DNA from 2 places in the Streptococcus sp. KHUD_017 genome. Region 1 is predicted to be linked to the other one. Evidence: predicted binding sites of a transcription regulator. Region 1 holds the regulator's gene; the other holds the start of a gene.
What was found. Region 1 encodes CtsR, which represses protease genes until heat stress. Its sites were predicted from a motif close to TTGGTCAAAAAAGGTCAAANA; they were not measured.

Region 1 (12,564 bases):
ACAAAGCAATAGGCTACCATATCCACAGTCACGCTTGGTTTTTCGTACTGAGGGAGTGCTTGCTTGTGGTACCAGTCTAAAAATTCAGCTTGACTAGCATGAACTTCAAAGTACTCTTTTTCTGTCATCCCGGTTGGAATAGTTTGATTCATCATCTTCTACTTCCTTTCTGCATTGATGGCAATGAAGGCTTTCTATCTACAAGTACTAGAGTATCCTAGTTTTTGTTTTATGCAATATCAAATTTCAATTGACCTGCTTTAACACCAATCTTAAGTGTCTTACCTTCTTTCAGTTCACCTGTAAGAAGGAGTTCTGCTAGTTTGTCTTCTACTTCCGTTTGCATAGTTCTGCGCAGTGGGCGAGCTCCCATCTCTGGATCATAACCCTTCTGAGCTAGAAGTTTAAGGGCAGAAGCTTGAAGTTTCAAGTCAATTCCTTTTTCTGCTAGGCTTGCAATCAATGGTTTAACCATAATCTTAACCACTTCCTGCATATCTTGACTTGACAAGCTATGGAAGACCACTTTTTCATCAATACGGTTGATAAACTCTGGGCGGTAAGTTTTTTTCAACTCTTCAAACATTCGTTTTTCCATATTTTCCTGATCAAAACGAATATCCTTAGCTCCAAAACCGACTGTCTTGTCATCACGAAGAGCTGTCGCACCAAGGTTCGACGTCATGATAATGATGGTATTTGAAAAATCAACCTTACGGCCCTTACTGTCCGTCAAGACACCATCATCCAAGACCTGCAAGAGAACATTAAAGATATCTGGGTGAGCCTTTTCTACCTCGTCAAAAAGCAAGACTGAATATGGTTTATTGCGAACCTTCTCGGTCAACTCTCCACCTTCTTCATAGCCTACATAACCTGGAGGAGCTCCGTTGAGACGGCTGGCTGCAAATTTCTCCATGTACTCACTCATATCAAAGCGGATAAGGGCAGATTCGTCATCAAAGAGGACTTCTGCCAAAGCCTTAGCCAATTCAGTTTTACCAACACCAGTTGGTCCTAAGAACATAAAGGACCCAATTGGACGTTTGTTATTGCGAATACCTGATTGATTTCGGCGAATGGCACGACTGATACTAGAGACAGCTTGTTCTTGTCCAATCACACGTTTGTGCAGTTCAGCTTCAAGATTGAGATACTTCTTGGCATCCGTTTGTGTCAATTTTTGAACTGGAATACCTGACAAGCGACTCAAGGTTGTCAAAATATCAGATTCTTTTACTACATCTTTGTAAACAGGTGCTTCCTGCTCTTTTGAAATGAGCTGCGCTGCTTGCTTCCATTTGCCATCCATCAAGGCCTTGTCAGCTGCTGTTAAACCTGACTCATCTGATTTCACATGTTTCGATTTGTTTTGGACTGTCGCTGCTGCTTCATCCAAAAGGTCAATCGCTGAGTCTGGCAAGTGACGGCTTGTCAAATAGCGATGCGCCATTTTAACAGCTGTTTCGACAGCATCATCTGTAATTTGGACATGGTGGTGCTTCTCATAGGTTGCTTTCAAGCCTTGTAAGATAGCCATACTGTCAGCCACGCTCGGCTCTTCAATCATCACTTTTGCAAAGCGACGAGAAAGGGCTGCGTCTTTTTCGATATGTTTTTGATACTCTTCCTGAGTAGTTGCTCCAACGGTTCTCAGTGTTCCACGTGCCAAGGCAGGTTTCAGGATATTAGCCGCATCCAAGGTCGAGTCAATCCCACTTCCTGAACCCATAATGGTATGAAGCTCATCAATAAAGAGGATGACCTTGCCATCTTCCTCGATATCTTTGATGATATTGTTCATACGTTCTTCAAAATCCCCACGGAAGCGAGTTCCTGCAACCACATTCATCAAGTCAAGCTCTAGAACACGCATCTTAGCCATTTCAGCTGGTACATCTCCATTAGCAATTCGCTGCGCAAGGCCAAGTGCCAAAGCTGTTTTACCGACACCCGCATCTCCAACTAGAACAGGATTATTTTTAGTTTTACGACTCAAAATTTGAATCATACGAGAGATTTCCTGGTCACGTCCGATAACTGGCTCTAATTTGCCTGAACGAGCTTGCTCTGTGAGATCATGAGTGTAATCTTCCAAACCGCCACTTGGAGTTTGAGGCATACCCATCATATTGGCCATAGAATTTTGCTTATCTGCTACTGAGCGATGGCGCTGACGTAGAGCCTTCAAATCTTCCTTTGTCCAACCAGCACGCGCTTCAAGGCTACGTCGAAGTCCAGCAATTTTGACTTGGTCCTTCTGATCTTCATAAGAAAAACCTGCTTTTTCCAAAATGCGAGTAGCTAAAGCATTACCGTCATGCAAGATTGCGTAGAGAAGGTGCTCAGTCCCCAATGCTTTTGCATGTACAACGGAGGCAACATGTTCCGCCTCCAACATCAAGACGTTTAAACGATAAGAAAAAGGGAGTTCCTGATAATCTTCCTTGTGGCTATAGTTGGCCTCTGTTAATTCAACAGCGACCTCCTCTAAACGATCAATCTCATACGGGAACTCGTTCAAAGTTGCTCCAGCAACACTGTAGCTATGATTAGCCATAGCAATCAGTAGGTGCCAAGACTCCAGGTAGTCTGCTCCAAAGCGACTCGCCACTAGAAAGGCACTGTCTATACATTCTCTCAATGCTTTTGAATATTTCATGTCGTTTTATTTTCCTTTTCTATCTACTTCATGCAATATCTGACGAAGCATATTGGCACGAATATAATCAGCTTCCTCGCCCAAAACACGATCTGAGGCCGTTGCAACTAACAGATTCATCTCCTGACGAGTCAAGAGTTCTTGTTCAAGTAAAAGTTTTAAAACATCTTCAAAGATGACTGGGCTAACTTCTTCACCTACTGAATACAATAAATCACGGAGCATTTCATGGTGGTTTGAGAATTCAATTCGGCCAATTCGAATATAGCCCCCACCACCACGCTTACTCTCAACTAGATATCCTCTACTCTCTGTAAAACGAGTTTTAATCACATAGTTAATCTGGCTAGGTACCACTTGAAAGGTATCCGCTAGCTGGCTTCGTTGCAATTCTACGATACCAGATTGTTCTAAAATTGCCTTGATATAGGCTTCAATATGATCCGATGTATTTTTAAATTTCATAGCTTGCTACCTCCTTCGTAAACTTTGACTATCTTTGACTATACTATCATTTACGACTCTATAAGTCAAATTTTTAGGGCTCAAGCCTTGAAAATACTGACTTTTAAAAATAGCTATAGATAACAAGCAATTCCCATTTCATTTTCTATTCTACAATTATGTTATAATAACAAAATTACACCTAGCTTTCAAATCCTTTGAAAGTATGTTATTTATGATCAAATCTAAGAAATATTTCGTAAAGTCTAGAAAAATAAAACTTCGGTATCATTAATGGTATACCGAAGTTTTTTGGTAGTGTGAATTTTTCACAGTTTTTTCTACTATAGTTCATATTCTATCACTGAGAGAAAAAATCTCTCCAGTAAGGATTTTCTCTATCAAAAATTCTAACTTCTTCTTCAGTCATATTGTGAGGATAATCACGAAAAAGGTTATAAATTTTTTTCTGGTCAAAGCTGAATAATATTTCTCCTCTAACATTTATCTTATCAATCCACCAAACTTTTGACTCTTCACTATCTTTGTAAAAATCACTGTACCCTTCAAGATTAGACTCCGAAAAAATGGGTTCATCTATTTCATCTGTTTCATCGAATGGGTCTTGTTTGCTGTAGTCATTTAGTTCATTATTTAACATCATTTAATCACTTTTTGTTATCTCTTAAAATCAGCACCAGGTAAAAGATTTCTCGCTTGGTAATTCGCCTCTATCCCACATCTGCTTCACTGCTCCACGAGCCTTGTTTGCATAATAGGGTGCCCCAAGTTCTTTATCATAATTTGACTCGATAGCAACTGTAACTTCACCAGTGCGCTCATCAATCTCAATCAAACCTGGGTCACGATTTTCTGGAATATACCAATATCCTAAAATACTAGAATTGAAAATTTTAATTAGTTTCAACATTGCTTTTTCCTACATACTATATTTTCCAAAGAAGTTCAAGTCATTTAGTACCACACAACTTGCCCTGATTCTTTCAAGCTACCGTCTTCATTTTTTAGATTTATAATACATTTTGACACATTGAACGGATTGATTGCTATAGTTTCTATGCAAAACGCTATGATTGACTATCCGATAGCGTAAATACTGCCACTTTATTCATCAATTCATCCTCTGTGTAGTCAATTGCAAATGTATTCATTTCAAAAAAAGATTTTGGTGGAGTTGAATCCACAAAAGGGAGACTATTTATCCTATACTCTTTGTCTCCAATTTTTACAAATTGATTAACTCTTAATTCAGAAAAGTCTGGATTTTCAACTGTAATAGAGACCAAACGATTTGGAATTCTGTAAACAGCAATGATTCTATTTCTCATATAATTACCTACTACACAAATACTTGATTTAAAGTAAGTACCTCGGCCATTAACATTTAATTCAAGATCTGCGCCTATATATTTTTAATTTCTTCTTTTTTCATACAATACCATTCCACCTATAAACTCAAAGAACAAGATAAGCCCAAATTTAGCTATCTACTAGTTGTTTTGCTTTTTCATAGTAAGTCTTTAAAAAATTTTGGCACAATTCTCTGTTCTCTGTATCTTCTTCGACATAGAAATAATACATTGGTTCATCATTAATAACATCAAAAAGAGGTTCATTCTCTGCTATCAAACTGTCAGCAAAAGCCTCATCTTCGCCTAATTTAGCAGTGAGCTCAAGAAAAAAGTCATAGTAATCATCAACATCACCACTTACACCTCTTTTTAGCATGTCTAATACTTGTTGACTGTATCTCATAACAACTCCTCTTTCTAATTATAAGACAACACTTCACCTACACTGAATCATCATTTTTCAATCATCCTGATGATTTCTTTTAAGGTTGGCTTGGTCTTTCTAATTCTATCCCATGCTCTCATTTTTAAAAAAGTTGGTAAAGGAATGCCATTTATTTTAGGCATTTCTTTAGATAATTTATATTTTTGTCTAATTTTATCTTTATTATCCATTACATACTGATTACGAGGTAAACAATAAAAAATACCCTCGCCAAAATAACTTAGCTCTTCATCGGATATTTCAATAAGTTCTTCCGGTTTTACAAAAATAGACCTATTTACTCTATCTTCTCCACTAGAAAAAATATTTTCCACAAAATCTTTATCAAATCCCATTTTTATACCATGTTTTATTTTTCTTCATTATAGCGCTTTTAGCACCTTCTCGCAAGTCAGTTTCTCTTTGTAAAAGACAAAAAGGGACTGGTAAATATTAAACTTCACCAACTCCCTTCATTTCTAACTATTTAACCCCAATTCCGCTAAGATTTGGCGTTTATAGGCAATTTTTTGAACTTCCTTGTCCTCTGTCTCGGACCAATCGAGTTTAATTTCAGAAACAATCTGCCCAGGGCGATTTTTCAAGATATAGATGCGGTCACTGAGATTGAGGGCCTCCTCGATACTATGCGTGATGATGAGTGTCGTCAACTCCAGCTGTTTGTGAATATCTAGATACCAAGCATGAAGTTCCATTTTGGTCATCTCATCCAAGGCGCTAAAGGCCTCATCTAGAAGAAAGAGCTTATGCCCGAAAAGGTAGGTACGGAGTAAAGCAACACGCTGACGCATCCCGCCACTGAGCTCATGAGGATACTTGTCTCGTACAGCCGTTAACTGAAAAGTCGCAAGGATTTCATCTGCGCGAGCAATAGCTTCTGCCTTATCCACCTTTTGAATCAAGAGGGGCAGGATGATATTCCCAAGGACCGTCTTATGCTCCAAGAGCAAGTCTTTTTGTAGCATATAGCTCACGCGTCCCTTGGGATTTTCCTCTCCGTCAAGAATGATTCGTCCTGACTGGACTTCTAAAATGCCTGCAATCAGGTTAAAGAGGGTTGTCTTTCCTACACCACTGGGTCCTAGGATAGAGACCACTTCACCTGAAGTCACTTGCAGGTTAATATCCTCTAAAATCTTTTCATCATCGTAGGCATAGCTTACGTGTTCTAGTCTAATTTCTGTCATTATTTCACAAATTCGTTAGTGAACCCTTTATCAGTCAAGTCTTCCTTAAGGATACCATTTTCTTTATCCCATTTGTAGAAGGCATTCCAGCGATCCGCATCAAATTGTCCCCATTTTTCCTTGTCGCTAGCATACTCTTTTGACAAGTATTTTTGAGATTCAATGACGAAGTCACGTTTATCCTTGAGTTCAGGTGCATTCTTGATGAGGATATCGGCTGCTTCTTCTGGGTGCTCCATGGCATATTGGTAGCCTTTTTTGATGGCTTGGATTACTTTGCGAGCTTCTTCTTTGTTGTCTTTCAGATAATCGTTGTTAGCGATGATAACTGGTGAGTAGTAGTCAAACTCTTTAACATAGTCCTTCAAGTACATAAAGTTGGCATCCACACCTTGCGATTTAGCAAGAATTCCATCCCAACCGTAGTAAATCCAAGCAGCATCAAAAACGCCATTGGCAATCGGTGTGATAGAGTTTGAGTCGTTGTTTGGTACTTTTTCAACCTTCTCAAAGTCTCCACCTTGAGATTCTACCAAGGTTTTCAGCATAGCAAGCTCAGTCGGGTCATTCCAGGTTCCATATTTCTTACCAACCAAATCTTTTGGACTATTGATATTGTCAGACTTACGAGAGATAATTCCTGATGTATTGTGTTCTACAATCGCTGCAACGGCAGTAATGCCTGCCCCTTTTTCCAATTTCTTAGCCATATAGTCTTGGAAATAGATAGCGAATGGCGCCTTACCGTTGATTACTAAATCAGATGAACTCTCTTCTGGTGGCAATTTCAAGTCCACGTCCACTCCAGCTTCCTTGAAATAGCCTTTTTCCTTAGCTACATAAAGTCCTGTGTGGTTGGTATTTGGTGTCCAGTCTAGGATAAAGTCAATTTTTTTGAGTTCTGCTTCTTTGTTATCCTTAGAAGCAGTTCCTTGACCACAAGCCACAAGCACGACAGCTAGAAGAGCTGTTACAATCGTTAAAAACACTTTCCATTTTTTCTTCATTTTTATTTCCTCTTTTCTTTTTCTCAAACGTTATTGTTCTATGAACGTTTCCATTTAATCACATATTTTTCGCTGATATCGACTAGCTTCATACCCAGAAGACTGATCAGTGATACCAGAATAATAATGGCAAACATGGTATCATACTGAAAAAGTTTTTTAGACTGAATCATGTAGACACCTAGTCCTTCAAAGCCTCCCAACCACTCAGATACCACTGTTGTGATAAAGGCGTAGGAGACACTAACTCTCAGTCCTGCATAAAAGTAAGGCAAGCTGACAGGGATTTTAAAATGCCAGAGAATTTGCCAGGGATTTGCTCGCATCAAACTAAACAATGTCAGCATGTCCTTGTCACAGTGTCTAAATCCATCTAAAATACTGACAATGATTGGGAAGGTTGTCGTCAAGATAATCAAGACAATCTTGGGCAAGATTCCATAACCTAACCACAAGACCAAGATAGGAGCTATAGCAATGGTCGGAATGGTCTGAACAACTACCATCATAGGGTAAATCAAGTCATTGAGCCAACCCAAACTATCCATAAGGACGGCCATGATACAGGCTATTAAAACACCCAAGACCAAACCTAACAAGGCTACTCTCAAAGTTGCCCAGCTATGGCACCAAAGAAATTCTCTATCACGAACAAAAGACTGAAGAATTTCAAGAGGTGTCGGCAAGATAAACTTTGGTAGGAGTTTTAACAAACCCGCTACCTGCCAAAAAGATAAGACTCCCAAAAATCCTAGCAGACTAATATGCCGTCTCATGATACTTTTCAAGTTTCTCATCGATGCTTAAAATCTCTCCTACATTTATTTTCACATTGGCAAAAACATTGTCTGCCCCTTGACCTGCTACCTCTAGCGCTTCTTTGAGAATGCGCATGAGTTGATCAAAGTCTCCCTCTAAGACCGTTTCAAAGGGTGTCACTACCATAGTCACTCCTTGAGCTTGCAGATAAGCAATGACTTGATCGATAAGAGCTATTCGATCAATTCCTTGTGATAAGGGTAAAACTTGCAAGGCAATGCTTGCTTTCATAAAAACCTCCTCTTCTCAGGTTTTCTTTTAACAAAAAGAAAAACCTTTTTCATATATGAAAAAGGTGCAAAATTAGGCCAAGTATTCGTTCCCTACGCTGGCATTACCCAGATCAGGTGCGGTCGAAGTTTAACACTTCCTCTCAGACTGTACACAGACTCCCATATATTATATGGACATATGATAGCGCAAAAAAAACAAGATGTCAAGGAAACTGCTTGCAGAAAAAAAGAGATGGTAATCCATCTCTTTCAATTAAAGCATTGGTGCAAATAACTGTGTTACTTCTTTAATCATCATTTGATACCATGTAGGATTTATGGTATCCGAGAAGATTTCTTGAGATTGTTCAAAAATTTCTTCAAAATCTTTGCGAATATCCGCGATTGACTCTGTTTTGTAGAGTAGTACTGCATTTTCATAGTGGTGGACCAAGCTACGATAATCCAAGTTAATCGTACCCACAGCCGCAAATCGATCATCAACAATCATTTGCTTACTATGGATAAAACCAGGTGTGTATTCAAAAATGCGAACACCCGCAGATAAAAGATCTGGATAAGCTCCCCGTGTTACAAGTTGAATGAGTTTCTTATCTGGTATGTGGGGTGTGACTATTCTCACATCTACACCTCGCATCGCCGCATTCTTTATATCCTCTGTTAAATCATAATCGATAATGAGATAAGGCGTTGTGATATAAACAAAATCCTCTGCTTGATTAATCAGATTTTGATAGACAATTTTACCCACCTTCATCTGGTAGATTGGTTTCGGTCCACTACCGTATGGGATACAAAGACCACTACCAGACCGTGTCTGATTTTCCAAATGATACTGATCAAAGTCACTGATTTCCCCACGGTTGATGTACCAGTTCATGAGAAATAGTCTGGTAAAGGCTTGAGTCGCCGGACCATCTATCCGAATTCCACTATCTTTCCAGTGTCCAAAACGTTCAATATGATTGATATATTCGTCTGCGAGGTTGATCCCACCAGTGTAGGAAATCTGCCCATCAATGACCAAGATTTTACGGTGGTCACGGTTGTTATAGGCCACTGTCATACGAGGAATCACCTTATTAAACTTATGAGCATCAATTCCTTTAGACCGCAAATAAACAGTATAATCCCCAGGCAAAGTCACCATACAACCAATATCGTCATAGAGCATCTTGACTTCAACACCCTGAGCAGCTTTTTCTTCGAGAATTTCGAACATGCTATCCCACATCAAACCTTCGTCGACAATGTAATATTCTAGAAAAATAAATTTTTTAGCTCTTTTAAGATCCTTCAGCATCTGCTGCCACATTTCTTCTCCATTTGCGAAAAATTGTGAATCCGTATGCTCATAGACTTCCGCATTGCTATCCATATGTAGCAAAGCGTTGATAATCCCATAGGCAGATTTATCAGTTTCTTGTAGGTTCTGATGAAGACTATCTTCATGCTTCTCTTGTAAAGTAATCGAACGCAATTCTCTGAGTTGTTTCAGCTCTTTTTTTGATAGTCGGCGCTCACCAAACATGATATAAAGTAACGGACCAAACACAGGCACAAAGGTCACAATCAACCAAGTCACCTTACTCTCTGGCGACATGGAACGATTGACAATCGCTATAACGGTTGCTACGCTGATCAAAAATACAAGAGTCACCCAAATAATTGGTGCAATCTGGCTCATGTAAAGAATAATTCCAAAAATAACAAATAATTCTATCAGGATAATCGCAATACTAAAGCCATACTTGGACATCAATAATCGAAATTTTCTGATTCCCATATCTCCCTCTCAACTTCTAAGTATACTCCCTAATTCAACGTCTGAAAACGCTTGTTCCCTTCTAGTATACTTAGTTTCATAAAACTTATCAAGCTTTTTCTGTATAGGCCGATAGTTCTATGTTTAAAATTAATTTAAAAAGCAGGCCACTTATAGGTGCCTGCTCTTATTTTACAATTTCAAAGCCAACATATTAACCGTCATACCAGCTGCAGTCCCCATCAAGAAGATGGTATCTCCTTCCTTCACATAGCCATGATCGAGTGCATAGGCCAAGCCAAAAGGTACCGCAACGGAAACCATGTTCCCATACTCACTGACAATATTGAGATACTTGTCTTTGCTAACTCCTAGTTTATCCATAACAAGTGGTAATGCTCGGCTAGCTTGGTGTGGAATAATATAGTCTACAGCATCTTTAGAAATACCAGATTTCTCTTGGAATTCTTGGAACATTTCTGGAATGACACGAGCAGAAAGCAAGAGGATTTTCTTCCCTTTCATATCAAACATGAAATTGGTCTTCGTTTCTTCAGAGTACTCTTTTGGTTGATATGAAGTCAAACCTCCACGAATTTCAGTATCGTGAGCTCCCTCCGACCAAGTACGTTGAAGGCTTGCTATCACTCCCTTATCCTTGTCACTTGCTTGGAAAATAAAGGCTGCCGCCCCATCACCAAAGAGTTCATAACTTTCTTTTTGCTTTGGATTGAGACCCAAGCTACCGACTTCACTAGATACAATCAAAACGCGATCATATTCTCCTGCTTCAATCAAATATGACATCGTTGATAGAGCAGAGATAAAACTTGTACAAGTCGTATTGATATCCATAGCTGGAATAGAGAGTCCTTTTGCTACGCGCTCATGAATCAAAGCAGCTGTACATGGAATAGGTTGAACACCTACCGCGCTAGCTGATACAAGGCAATCAATATCTTTAATACTTAAGTTTGCATTTTCAAGCGCAGCTTGGATCGCCGCTTCTGCCAAATCTAGCTGTGTTTGTTCATTTTCTACGACACGATAACGCGTTTGGTCTTTAAATTGCACTGTGTTTTTTGGGAGGCAAACTCCATAGCCTGCAATTTCTACATGTCTTTTCACTTCTGTCATAATCTTTTGTCCTTTCATAAACGTTGGATACGTTTGAGCTTACGGCTTGTATCCCAGTGATAATCTGAAAATTTTATTTCAGGTGTTTTAAACTCTTTTTGTTGCGCCAAGAGTCTGAATTGCTCTGTGATTGCTGTTTCTACTTGCTCATCTCTTCGACTCAAACAAACTTCCACTAGCTTCTCAGAGTGTTGCTTAACTTGATAATCTCCAACATTCTCCACAAAGAGGATGCAACGTCTGATAAAGTCAGGATAAATCGTTACCTGACCTCCATCTCGTCCATCAAAATAGAAGATGTCGTCAGAACGCCCTTCGATCTTGTCAATCCTTGTGTAATGAGATCCACATGGACAAGGTTTAGGATTTTCAACCAAGATATCGTTGAGTTGGTAGCGATAAACAGGCTGACTGCTCCGCTTAAAATCCGTAATCACTGGATAAAAACGTCGTTCATCCAAGTAGTGCTTTTCTACAAAAATGATGTCTTCATTGAGATGAAGATTCCCAGCAGAGCAAGTACAGGCTAGGAAACCTTCGGTTGCCTGGTAGACTTGGTCAATAATCGGCAACTCAAAAGCGCTCAAAATTCGCTCTTTATCACTATCTTCCAAGATTTCAGCCACCGATACGATTTTTTGCGGATGAATCTTTAGCTCTCCGGCTTTTAGGCGCTTGCTCAATTCAATCAACATAGAAGCAGGTGCCACTACAATAGTCGGTTGATAACTATTGAGACGCTCGATATGCTCATCTGTATTCTTGAAAATATCAAAGTATTCTAAACGAATGAGTGCCGTATTGATTGTCTGATAGAGTTCATTATCCGCTCTCAGGAAAAAGGCGATGCGGTGTCCAAAAAGTTGACCTTTAGGCAACATCTTGGCTAGGATTGCCGCCGCCCACATACTTCGCTCTTTTTCGGTTGTAATAAAGATTCCCCGATGCCCGGATGTCCCTGAAGAAAGACCGACAGCTATTTCTCCTTTAAGTTCTGTGAAATTTCGAGTCTTTTCACTTTCGATAGCCAAAGCCAAGGCCTCGTCTCGATCCACTTCTTGGGTGTTGAGCTCATTAAAATGAGCCATCATAAAAGCTTTGTCCATATGGTCAAAGTCGCTAGGTACCCCATTTTTAAAATAAGGCGACTCACGTTTAAGAAAGGCCATATAGGCAGCTAGTTGCTTTTTCTGATAGTTTTCTAAAGCGTCTCGAGATTTAAAATGATGAAGCCACCGAGTTTGGATAAACGTTTTAAGAAAGGTTATTTTTTTCATACAAAATCCGCTCAATCCTTTCTACAGGGTCATGGCTGACAACTACCTCAATGCCGTCTCTCAAGACTTCTTCCAGTAACTCTGTTCCCTTGATATAGTCAGTCTTGCTATCTTGAACCAAGGAAGGAATCAGATGCATCTGCTTGGTATAAGGCAAGAGGTCTATTCCCCAACAAAGATCTGCCGCGATAAAGAGATGATAGTCTGGAATAAAG
Region 2 (12,564 bases), 720 kb from region 1:
CGCTTTACGAACAGCATCATAATTCCGTTCACCATAGTTCATACCGACAGCATCCATAATTGCTGCCAATTTCAAGAATTCTCCAGTAGACCTATTACTAAATTTGTTCTCACCCATGGTCACATAGCGCTCTGTATCGATTGCTTTGATGATAGCTTTCAAGCGCTTAGCTGTTTCTAGTGAACGTTCCCCACCATCTGCTTCATCCACTTCATTACCGAGTGACCACATGACGATGGATGGATTATTTTTATCACGTTCGACCATGGTTCTCAGGTCAAAATCAGACCACTTCTCACCCTTCTTGGCTTCTGGGTGGGTTGCATCTTGGTCAAAGAAACGTCCATAGTCATACGTTTTCTTGCCACGATACCAAGTATCAAAGGCTTCTTCTTGGACCAAGAGTCCTAGACTAGCAGCAGCATCTAGTAACTGTGGACTTGCTGGATTGTGAGTCGTACGGATAGAGTTAACTCCCATATCTTTCAGGAGTTTTAATTTACGATAGGTTGCCTTATAATTTTCTTCTGCCCCCAAGGCACCATTATCATGGTGGATACTAACTCCGTGGAATTTCATTCTCTCACCGTTCAGTGAGAAGCCTTCTTTAGCTGTCCAGTTGAAATAACGATAACCAAAAGTATCTTCTGTTACATCAACTAGCTGACCTTCATTATAAACCTTGGTTTTTAGAACATAGAGCTGAGGATGGTAGCTTTTTGTTGTCCAGAGAGTTGGCTTGTTAACCAAAATCGTTTGCTTAAAGTCAGCTGTCTCATTTCCTGATAGAGTCTTAGTTACAGAACGAACTAAATCTGAAACAACCTTACCTTCCTTAGTAAAAATCTGTTGCTCCACAAATACCTTGGCTAGAGTCTTGGCAGTATTTTTGATCTTGCTTTGGATTTGTGTTTCAACATTGCCATCTTTTTGTTGAGCTAATTTCGGAGTTGTAATATGATTTCCATTTTCAGCCACTTGCACCTTATCACGATAGCTAAGCGTCACATCACGATAAATACCACTTCCTGAGTACCAACGACTACTTGGTTGCTTATTAGTCACTTGAACAGCAATGGTATTCTCACTGCCATCTTTATTTAAAAATTCAGTAATATCATATGAAAAATGGTTGTAACCACTTGGATAATGACCTACAAATTGACCATTGACATAGACCTTAGAGTCCATGTAAACTCCATCAAAATTAATACGAACGTCTTTGCCCTTGGCAGCTTCGTCTACAGTAAAGGTCTTACGATACCATGCAGTACCCCCGTTTAATTGACCACCTTCGTTTCGAGCAGGAGATTTGTGATCAAAATCAAAATAGATACTCCAGTCATGAGGAAGGTTCAACTTAGACCAGTCATGAACATCCACGTCTTTCTTAGAAAAATCACCCTGAGAATTTAATTTAAAATACCAATCTTTGTTAAAATTTTGTTTTCTTTCTTGTAACAGTTGGTCTTCTTTTTCTTTCTCTTTGGTAACTTGAGGTAAGTCTGTTGCAGAAGTATTTTCCTCCTTAACTTTATGACTAGTTACTGGTTTATTCTGATTTGCTTCAGCAGTATGTTCTTCCAAAACTGCTGGCTTTTCAGAACTAGCTTCTGAAACTGTAGGCGCTTTTTCATCCACTGCAGTTGCTGGTTTTTCAGCTTTATCTTCCTTAGGGGTGACTACTTCTGCTTCCTTTTCTTCCTTAGGACTTGTTGCCTCAGTCGCCTTTTCTTCAGTTGCTGGTTTTTCAGTTTCCACCTTATCCTTTTCTTCTTTATAAGTAGAAGAATCTTGTGGACTGTTTTGCTCAGCTTTTGCAATGGCTGCAGCAAGATCATCTGGAAGTTTATCTAAAGGTTGAACTTGATGAATTGTTTCTTCGCTAGGACTAGCTGTTTCTGCTTCAGCTGCTTGCGCTACCTGAAGACCAAAAATACTAGCTCCAATCATAACTGAAGCCGCACCAATTGCAAACTTACGAATACTAAAATGACACCGTTTTTCAAAAAATCTCTTATCCATTATGGTTCCTTTCTAAGTTATAGTAAGCGATTACATTTTGCTTCAAAAAATAAACCTCCCTCTAGACGCTTACTTCATTTACATATACATATTGTTACTTTTAATATATCAAAATAGTAGAGTTTTTTCAATAATTTGTAGAAGTTTTACTGGAATTTTAGTAGAAATCGAGCAAGAAAAAAGCAAGTTCTAAAAATAACTTGCTTTTAAAGTTCTATTAATAATTACAGAGATGATTAATCTTTATCCAGCGTTCTTAAAGCCGCCTGATAAGTCTGCTCCATCAGCATAGTAATGGTCATAGGTCCTACTCCACCAGGTACAGGTGTGATATGGCTAGCGACTGGTGCAACAGCATCATAGTCAACATCTCCACAGAGTTTGCCATTTTCATCTCGGTTCATCCCCACATCAATAACAACTGCCCCAGGTTTGACAAAATCAGCAGTCACGAACTTAGCACGACCGATAGCTACGACCAAAATGTCGGCTTTAGAAGCTACTTGGGCTAGATTGTGGGTGCGAGAGTGGGTCAAGGTTACAGTTGCATTTTTAGCCAACAGCAACTGAGCCATGGGTTTCCCGACAATATTGGAACGACCAATTACGACCGCATTTTTACCTTCTAAGTCAATCCCATATTCATGAAACATTTCCATAATTCCTGCAGGTGTTGAAGGAATCATAACTGGATGACCAGACCAGAGGCGTCCCATGTTGAGAGGATGGAAACCATCCACATCCTTTTCTGGATCAATAGCTAGTAAAATAGCTTCTTCATCGATGTGTTTTGGTAATGGAAGCTGGACCAAAATCCCATGCCATGCTGGATCTTGGTTGTATTTGGCAATCAACTCCAACAATTCCTCTTGAGTAATGGTCTCCGGAACACGTACAACTTCACTTTGGAAGCCCGCTGCGATAGCTGAACGTTCCTTGTTACGAACGTAAACTTGGCTGGCTGGATTTTCTCCGACTAAAATGACAACTAAGCCAGGCACCAAGCCTGTCTCTTCTTTTAGTTTAGCTGTTTTTTCAGCCAGTTGTCCTTGTAGCTTGGCTGCTAAAGCCTTCCCATCAATAATCTGTGTCATGTATTTTCTCTTTTCTAACAAATATCCTCTATTATAACAAAAAATCGCTCGACCTTCTAACACTTCTTACCTAAGATACCCTATAGTCTGAAACTATAAGAAAAAGCCCTCTTGGAGCTTTTCATCATATTCTTACAAAACCTTACTCAAGAAATCCTTGGTTCTTTGTTCTTGTGTTTGATCAAAAATTTGCTCAGGTGTTCCATCCTCGACAACTACACCGTCAGCCATAAAAATAACACGGTCTGCTACTTCACGCGCAAAGCCCATCTCATGTGTTACGATGACCATGGTCATACCTGACTTGGCAAGTTCTTGCATAACTGCTAGTACTTCCCCTACCATTTCTGGGTCTAGGGCAGAAGTCGGTTCATCAAAGAGTAGGACATCTGGTTCCATAGCAAGACCACGCGCGATAGCGATACGCTGTTGTTGCCCGCCCGACAAGCTTTGTGGATAGGCATCGGCCTTATCTGGCAATCCAACCTTTTCCAAGAGCTCAAGCGCTCTCTTCTCAGCCACTTCCTTACTTTCTCCCTTAGTCTTAATCGGAGAAAGTGTAATGTTTTCCATGACTGTCATATTCGGGAAGAGATTGAACTGTTGGAAAACCATTCCCATCTTTTCGCGCATGGCAAAAAGGTCATTTTTCTTATCCGTAATGTCAACACCCTCAAAGATAACCTTTCCTTTTGTAGCTTCTTCAAGGAGATTCATCGAGCGAAGGAGGGTTGACTTACCGCTACCAGATGGTCCAATAATGACCACTACTTCCCCTTTTTTAATTTCAAGATCAATCCCTTTTAAAACTTCATTTTTGCCAAAACTTTTATGAAGGTTTTCAATTTTTATAAGTGTTTCAGTCATTATTTTTTATCTCCTTGTCCCATACGATTTTCAAAAGCTTTCAAGGCCAGCGTCAAGATAGAGGTCATAATCAAGTAGTAAAAGGCTGCAAATAGAAGTGGAGTTAAAGGTAAGTATGTGGTTGTTGACACCGTAGTAGCTCCATTCCACAACTCCATAACCCCGATAGCTGACAAGAGCGAGCTATCCTTGATAATGGTAATAAACTCATTCCCCAAGGCTGGTAAAATATTCTTGATAGCCTGTGGTAAAATGACATAGCGCATAGCATTTTTAGGGCGAATACCTAGTGAATAGGCTGCTTCTAGTTGTCCTTTTGGCACTGCATTAATCCCAGCACGAACAGTTTCTGATACATAGGCACCACTATTCATAGAGATAATGATAATCCCTGGGATCAAACGAGTCAGATCAACATCTAAGATTCCAATTTGAATAGTCGGAGCACTAATATGCATCAAGGCAAAGGCAATCATAATCTGCACCATCATCGGTGTCCCACGGAAGACCCAGATGTAAAGATTAGCAAACCAAACAAGTGGTTTAATCTTCGAACGTTGTGCAAAGGCCAACAACACTCCTAGAATAGTCCCTAAAAAGACCACTAAGATAGAAATGATAATGGTAACAATAGCGCCGTAGTTAAAATATGGCAAATATTTCGGTAAAAAAGAAAAATTCATGGATGCTCTACTTTCTACATTTAATTTAAACTTAAAACTTGTATAAGGATAACATATTTTGTATAAAAATGCAACATCCTTACCTGATATTTTCAATAAATTTTCAAAGACGAGGGAAATAGCGAGAAATCTAAGTTTTTTCTAGTCAAGTAGAGTCTGTTTATGGTAAAATAGTAAAGATAAGAAATGGAGGAGAATCAAAATGGAATCACATTTGGTTAGAATCATCAATCGCTTAGAAGCAATGACAAAAGATGGTGGTAACTTGAAACGTAACTTTGAACGCGAAGGAGTTGTTGTCGCAGAGGTTGCTTTTAACCATGACGAAGAAAACGGACCACTCTTTACACTTCGTGATGTTGAAGCTCGTGAAACGTATACATTTGATAGCATTGACTTGATTGCAATGGAAATCTACGAACTTTTATACTAATAGTTGAATAGAGGCGGGAAAGTCTCCTGCTTTGACCAATGAAAATCCTTTTTGCATGACAAATAGGATTTTTCTTTTTATCCCTATATTTCATCTACAAAACTCTTTTATCATGAGTTCTAAGACTCAATCTTTTTACTTGCTTTCCCCTTCAATCATGATATAATGAGACTAAAGAACTTTGACTATTCTTGACCTTTCTTTTTTAGTCAAAGCCAAGAAAGAAACGAGGTAGAGGTATGCTCTGTCAAAATTGTAAAATCAATGACTCAACAATCCATCTTTACACCAATCTTAATGGACAACAAAAGCAAATTGACCTTTGTCAAAATTGCTACAAAATTATCAAAACAGATCCTAACAATAGCTTATTTAAAGGAATTACAGATTTAAACAACCGTGATTTTGATCCCTTTGGAGACTTCTTTAACGATCTGAACAACTTTAGACCTTCTTCAAATAACAATGTTCCTCCAACTCAGTCAGGTGGTGGTTATGGCGGCAATGGTGGTTATGGTTCCCAAAATCGCGGGCCAGCTCAAACACCTCCTCCTAGTCAAGAAAAAGGACTCTTGGAAGAATATGGTATCAATATAACTGAGATTGCCCGTCGTGGAAATGTCGACCCTGTTATCGGTCGTGACGAAGAAATCATCCGTGTCATTGAAATTCTCAACCGTAGAACCAAAAACAATCCCGTCCTTATCGGAGAGCCTGGTGTTGGTAAGACAGCCGTTGTCGAAGGCCTCGCTCAAAAAATTGTAGATGGAGATGTCCCTCATAAACTTCAAGGGAAAGAAGTCATCCGCTTAGACGTTGTTAGCCTTGTCCAAGGCACAGGAATTCGTGGCCAGTTTGAAGAGCGTATGCAGAAACTCATGGAGGAAATCCGAAAACGTGAGGATATTATCCTCTTTATCGACGAAATTCATGAAATCGTTGGTGCTGGTTCTGCTGGAGACGGTAATATGGATGCAGGAAACATCCTCAAACCTGCCCTTGCTCGTGGCGAACTTCAGTTAGTGGGTGCTACTACCCTCAATGAATATCGCATCATCGAAAAGGATGCAGCCCTTGAGCGCCGTATGCAACCTGTCAAAGTTGATGAACCAACAGTGGAAGAAACTATCACTATCCTCAAAGGTATTCAAAAGAAATACGAGGATTATCACCACGTTCATTATACAGACGCTGCTATTGAAGCCGCTGCTACTCTTTCTAACCGCTACATCCAAGATCGTTTCTTGCCAGATAAGGCTATTGACCTTTTAGATGAAGCTGGTTCAAAAATGAACTTAACTTTGAATTTTGTGGATCCAAAGGTTATCGACCAACGCTTAATCGAAGCAGAAAATCTCAAGGCTCAAGCAACTCGAGATGAAGATTTTGAAAAAGCAGCCTACTTCCGTGACCAGATTGCTAAATATAAGGAAATGCAAAAGACCAAGGTAACGGATCAGGATACTCCAATCATCAGCGAAAAGACGATTGAACACATTATTGAGCAAAAGACTAATATTCCAGTTGGTGATTTGAAAGAAAAAGAGCAGTCTCAACTCATCAACCTAGCAGACGACCTCAAGGCTAATGTCATCGGTCAAGATGATGCAGTTGATAAGATTGCTAAGGCTATCCGCCGTAACCGTGTTGGGCTTGGAACTCCAAACCGTCCAATCGGTAGCTTCCTCTTTGTTGGTCCTACTGGTGTCGGTAAGACAGAACTTTCTAAACAACTGGCTATTGAGCTTTTTGGTTCTGCTGATAGCATGATTCGCTTTGATATGAGCGAATACATGGAAAAACATAGCGTTGCCAAACTCGTCGGTGCCCCTCCAGGATACGTAGGCTATGATGAAGCTGGACAATTGACTGAAAAGGTTCGTCGTAACCCCTACTCACTTATCCTCTTGGACGAGGTTGAAAAAGCCCATCCAGATGTTATGCATATGTTCCTTCAAGTATTGGATGATGGCCGTTTAACGGATGGTCAAGGTCGAACTGTTAGCTTTAAGGATGCCATCATTATCATGACCTCAAATGCAGGTACAGGCAAGGCTGAAGCTAGTGTTGGTTTTGGTGCTGCTAGAGAAGGTCGTACCAACTCTGTCCTTGGAGAATTAGGTAACTTCTTTAGTCCAGAATTCATGAACCGCTTTGATGGGATTATCGAATTCAAAGCTCTCAGCAAGGAAAATCTCCTACAAATCGTTGATCTTATGTTGGATGATGTAAATAAACGACTCTCAAGCAACAACATCCATTTAGATGTAACAGATAAGGTGAAAGAAAAACTTGTAGACCTTGGTTACGATCCAAAAATGGGAGCTCGTCCACTCCGTCGTACGATTCAAGACTATATCGAAGATGCGATTACGGACTACTACCTTGAAAATCCAAGTGAAAAAGACCTCAAGGCAGTCATGACAAGTAAAGGTAAAATCGTGATTAAGTCCAAAAACAAAACGGAAACAGTCGAGTCAAACGACTAGTTCCTCACATACAAAAGAATGTTCTTGCTTGACAGTGAGAGCATTCTTTACTATTATAGAAAGAAAGCGCACTCACGAAGGAGAACTTTATGGCAAATCCAACATTTGGAGAAAAAAAAGAGGGAGTAACCTACAAAAATAGATATGGCGTTTATGCAGTCATACCTGATGCAAACCATGAAAAGATTATCCTCGTACAAGCTCCAAATGGTGCATGGTTCTTACCAGGAGGTGAAATTGAAGAAGGCGAAAACCATCTCGAAGCTCTCAAACGAGAATTGATTGAAGAATTAGGATTTACAGCTGAAATCGGCACCTACTACGGGCAAGCTGATGAATATTTTTATTCTAGACATCGTGATACCTACTACTACAATCCAGCCTATCTCTACGAAGCCACTTCTTACCAAGAAATCCAAAAACCTCTCGAGGACTTCAATCACTTAGCTTGGTTCCCAATCGATGAAGCTATTGCTAACTTAAAACGCGGAAGTCACAAATGGGCGATCGAAGCTTGGAAAAAACAACATCAAATTTAAACTATCTTTACCAAATTTCCCAAAAAGTGCTATAATAGACATAGAAATACAGGAGGAAACCCTATGAAGCTTATCAATACTACAAATTCACACTCGCAACTTGTTAAAAGTCAGCTAGAAAGTACCGACGCAACGCTTGTAGAGGTTTATTCTGCGGGAAATACAGATGTTATTTTTACTCAGGCTCCACTTCATTACGAAATCCTCATTTCCAATAAACATCGGGCAATCCGTGAAAAAGAAATGGAAATAATCAAAGAATTTTTCCTCAGTCGTAAAATTAATCAACAGGCTATTGATAAGGCAAATATTAAAACCCTCTATTCTGATAAATTGATTGAGATTTCAATCCCTACAAAATAGAATTAATCTACCCTACAGTTAAAACTGCGGGGTTTTTTAATACCTTTTCTTGTTTATATCTTTAAATAAATTATTGTTAATAAAGCTTTTTTGTGAAAATTTCACATTTCAATCGAAAAATGTGAGAAATTTCGTTATAATAGATAGAGAGATTTTAATGAAGGAGTTTGATATGAAAGAAATAGTATACAGAGAAGCCAGGCTAGATGAATATCAAAAAATTGGAAAAGTGTTGGCTGGTGCCTTTATGGACTACCCTTTCATGACTCTTATCAAAGATGATTTAAAGAAACCAGAATATTACTCAGAATTCTTAGAATTATTGGATAGCCTTCTGACCAGACTCTATATCAAAGGAGAAACCTGTCTTGTTGCTGAACAAGACGGGGAAATCATGGCTGTTGCCCTCTTGCAACAAAAGGATTTTTCTATTCTATCTTATCTGCTGAACGGTATTATCAAGCTTTTCCGCTTTATTACCCCCCGCAATCTCTTGAAGTATCTAGATTTAGTTGATCGCTCTGAACAACATTTGAAAAAATCTGGGAACTTTGATTGGTACTTGATGATGCTAGGAGTCAACTCTTCAATCCAAAACCAAGGAATCGGGAGTGCTTTTCTACAAGAAGGTGTTGAACCTTATCTTAAATCCAAAGGCTGCAAACGCTTGGGCTTGATTACTAGTACTGAAAAAAATGTTTGTTTCTATGAAAAAAACAAGTATGAATTACTAGATTCGATGATGTTAGAATACGGAACAAAATCTATTGGAAACTGGGCTTTTGTAAAAATCCTGGATAACTAATTTTAAACATAAAAAAGATTGGTCCTTAGACCAATCTTTTTTTAGTTTACTTAACGGCTTCTTTCAAGGCTTCTACCTTGTCCAAACGTTCCCATGGAAGATCAATATCTGTACGTCCCATATGTCCATAAGCCGCTGTTTGACGGTAGATTGGACGTTTGAGGTCAAGCATTTGGATGATTCCTGCAGGACGAAGGTCAAAGATTTGACGCGCTGCTTTTTCAAGTTTACTTTCAGCTACTGTTCCAGTACCGAAAGTATCGATACGGACAGATACAGGTTGAGCTACCCCAATCGCGTAAGCCAATTGCACTTCTGCTTTCTTAGCAAGACCTGCAGCAACAATGTTTTTAGCAATGTAGCGAGCTGCATAAGAAGCTGAACGGTCAACCTTAGTCGCATCCTTACCAGAGAAGGCACCACCACCGTGACGTGAATAACCACCATAGGTATCCACGATGATTTTACGACCAGTCAAACCTGAATCTCCTTGAGGTCCTCCGATAACGAAACGACCTGTTGGATTGATAAAGAATTTAGTATCATCATCCAGGTAAGAAGCTGGAATGACTTCTTTGATAACCTTGTTAATCACATCTTCATGGATTTGCTCATTGCTCACTTCTGGATCATGTTGGGTTGAAATAACGACTGTATCCACGCGCACTGGCTGGTCATTTTCATCATATTCAACAGTGACTTGAGATTTAGCATCTGGACGAAGATAGCTAATTTCACCAGATTTGCGGAGCTCTGCCAAACGACGAACCAACTTGTGACTAAGTGAAATTGGCAATGGCATGAGTTCTTCTGTCTCATCCACCGCAAAACCAAACATGAGACCTTGGTCTCCTGCTCCAATCAAATCAAGTGGGTCTTGATCCGCATTTCCACGAACTTCCAAGGCTTCATTAACACCTTGGGCGATATCAGGAGATTGCTCTACCAATGATGGATGAACTCCTACTGTTTCAGCTGAGAATCCGTACTCAGTGTTGGTATAGCCAATCTCTGCAATGGTATCACGTACCACACGGTTAATATCTACATAGGCATTGGTTGAAATTTCACCAAAAACATGAACTGAACCAGTATAAACAGCTGTTTCAGCAGCAACGTGGGCCTCTGGATCTTGCTCTAAAATAGCATCCAAGATAGCATCTGAAATTTGGTCTGCAATCTTATCCGGATGCCCCTCAGATACAGATTCAGACGTGAATAATTTACGTTCTGACATAAAAATGTCCCCCCTTAAAAAATATTCGTTATAGAGTTACAAAGAACTGGTAGGAAGAGTATTTACAATCAATCCCACCACCTTATCGGGACCATATAACCTATCTATTATAACACGAATCTTTGAAAAATACTCGTATGATTGCTATTTTTCTTATTAGGAAAATGTTTTCTAATCATAACCAAATAAAAACTCTTAAAATAGATGAGTTTCAACTTTAAGAGTGATGTTATAAACTAATTATTTTCTAGATAAAATTCAAACCGTTCTCCGACGTATTGGCTCTTTACATACTCAAAAGCCGTTCCGTCATCAAAATAAGAAACCTGAGTCAAACCTAAAATAGCATGCCCTTTTTCAACTTCTAGGTAATGAGCTATCTTTTCTTTTGCTAAACGTGCGTATATGGTCTGGTGAGATTTACCAATTCGATAACCATGCTCTTGCAAGGTTTGAAAGAAGTGCTTGGTTACTTCTTCTTTTTTGAAATTTTTGATAAATTTCTCAGGAATCGATGCCACTTCATAGACAACAGGGACTTTGTCGGCATAGCGAACACGCTCCATACGAATGATGTTATCAGTTGGCAGTAAACCAAGTTTAGCCACTTCTTGCTCATTTGGAATGGTTCGACGATAAGAAATCAAGTGACTAGACGGAGTTTTCCCTTGAGCTTTAACAATTTCCGTAAAACTAGTTGTTCCACGCATTCTTTCCTGAACACGTGTGCTTGAAACAAAGGTCCCACTACCTACACGTCGTTCCAAAACCCCTTCTTCAACCAAAAGAGAGATTGCCTGACGTAAGGTCATGCGGCTAACGGCAAATTCTTCTGCTAAATCTCGCTCACTTGGAAGTCTTTCCCCAATTTTCCAACTTCCCTCATCAATGTCTTTTTTGATTTGGTCGTGGATTTTCATATAAGCTGGTAACATGCTTGATCACTTCTTTTCTTTATTTTTTCCATTGTACCGTAACTCATAGGGAAAAGTCAAACCGCACTTGTTTAGTTGGTAATTCTAACCCTTTTATGATAGAATATTCAAGAAGATATTTCTTTTAAGAAAGGGAAAAGATGAGCAACATTTCAACTGATTTGCAAGATGTCGAAAAGATCATCGTACTTGACTATGGTAGCCAGTATAACCAACTTATCTCACGTCGTATCCGTGAGATTGGTGTCTTTTCAGAACTAAAAAGTCACAAGATTTCGGCTGACGAAGTCCGTGCTATCAATCCTATCGGGATTGTACTTTCAGGTGGTCCAAACTCTGTTTACGAAGAAGGATCGTTTGATATTGATCCAGAAATTTTCGAATTGGGTATTCCAATTTTAGGAATCTGCTACGGTATGCAGCTTTTGACTCACAAACTTGGAGGAAAGGTTGTTCCTGCAGGCGATGCTGGTAACCGTGAATACGGTCAATCAACATTGACTCACACAGAATCTGCTCTTTTTGCTGGAACTCCAGAAGAACAACTTGTCTTGATGAGCCACGGAGATGCTGTTACAGAAATTCCTGCTGACTTTGTTCGTACTGGAACTTCTGCAGACTGTCCTTATGCATCTATTGAAAACCCTGATAAGAAAATTTACGGTATCCAATTCCACCCAGAAGTTCGCCACTCAGTTCACGGTTATGATATTTTGCGTAACTTTGCTTTGAATATCTGTGGTGCCAAAGGTGACTGGACTATGGATAACTTCATCGAGATGCAAATCAAACAAATCCGTGAAAAAGTTGGAGATAAACGTGTTCTTCTCGGACTTTCTGGTGGTGTTGACTCTTCTGTTGTTGGGGTTCTTCTCCAAAAAGCAATCGGCGATCAATTGATCTGTATCTTTGTAGACCACGGTCTTCTCCGTAAAGGGGAAGCTGACCAAGTTATGGATATGCTTGGTGGTAAGTTTGGTCTCAATATCGTTAAGGCAGACGCTGCCAAACGTTTCCTTGATAAATTGGCTGGTGTTTCTGACCCTGAACAAAAACGGAAGATTATCGGTAACGAATTTGTCTATGTCTTTGAC

Region 2: ACVAMZ_RS02885 (ATP-dependent Clp protease ATP-binding subunit) is a predicted target of CtsR. The motif match lies at 5,281-5,301, and genes of this name have one in related genera.

What each region holds. Positions count from the first base shown of each region.
Region 1 covers NZ_CM142175.1:1,725,284-1,737,847, forward strand. Annotated here, with positions in the region: gene ACVAMZ_RS08585 (NUDIX domain-containing protein) at 1-155, opposite strand, end outside; gene ACVAMZ_RS08590 (ATP-dependent Clp protease ATP-binding subunit) at 230-2,662, opposite strand; gene ACVAMZ_RS08595 (CtsR family transcriptional regulator) at 2,669-3,127, opposite strand; gene ACVAMZ_RS08600 (DUF7675 family protein) at 3,468-3,770, opposite strand; gene ACVAMZ_RS08605 (hypothetical protein) at 3,798-4,037, opposite strand; gene ACVAMZ_RS08610 (hypothetical protein) at 4,195-4,455, opposite strand; gene ACVAMZ_RS08615 (hypothetical protein) at 4,607-4,882, opposite strand; gene ACVAMZ_RS08620 (hypothetical protein) at 4,933-5,259, opposite strand; gene ACVAMZ_RS08625 (ABC transporter ATP-binding protein) at 5,383-6,111, opposite strand; gene ACVAMZ_RS08630 (ABC transporter substrate-binding protein) at 6,111-7,118, opposite strand; gene ACVAMZ_RS08635 (ABC transporter permease) at 7,157-7,915, opposite strand; gene ACVAMZ_RS08640 (thiamine-binding protein) at 7,878-8,168, opposite strand; gene cls (cardiolipin synthase) at 8,424-9,956, opposite strand; gene ACVAMZ_RS08650 (3-oxoacyl-[acyl-carrier-protein] synthase III C-terminal domain-containing protein) at 10,128-11,072, opposite strand; gene ACVAMZ_RS08655 (F390 synthetase-related protein) at 11,087-12,349, opposite strand; gene ACVAMZ_RS08660 (MBL fold metallo-hydrolase) at 12,327-12,564, opposite strand, start outside.
Region 2 covers NZ_CM142175.1:580,384-592,947, reverse strand. Annotated here, with positions in the region: gene ACVAMZ_RS02910 (SIALI-17 repeat-containing surface protein) at 1-2,025, opposite strand, end outside; gene ACVAMZ_RS02905 (bifunctional methylenetetrahydrofolate dehydrogenase/methenyltetrahydrofolate cyclohydrolase) at 2,262-3,119, opposite strand; gene ACVAMZ_RS02900 (amino acid ABC transporter ATP-binding protein) at 3,252-3,986, opposite strand; gene ACVAMZ_RS02895 (amino acid ABC transporter permease) at 3,986-4,669, opposite strand; gene ACVAMZ_RS02890 (DUF1797 family protein) at 4,872-5,102, shown strand; gene ACVAMZ_RS02885 (ATP-dependent Clp protease ATP-binding subunit) at 5,342-7,591, shown strand; gene ACVAMZ_RS02880 (NUDIX hydrolase) at 7,681-8,130, shown strand; gene ACVAMZ_RS02875 (DUF1827 family protein) at 8,194-8,493, shown strand; gene ACVAMZ_RS02870 (GNAT family N-acetyltransferase) at 8,666-9,298, shown strand; gene metK (methionine adenosyltransferase) at 9,345-10,535, opposite strand; gene ACVAMZ_RS02860 (GntR family transcriptional regulator) at 10,772-11,470, opposite strand; gene guaA (glutamine-hydrolyzing GMP synthase) at 11,611-12,564, shown strand, end outside.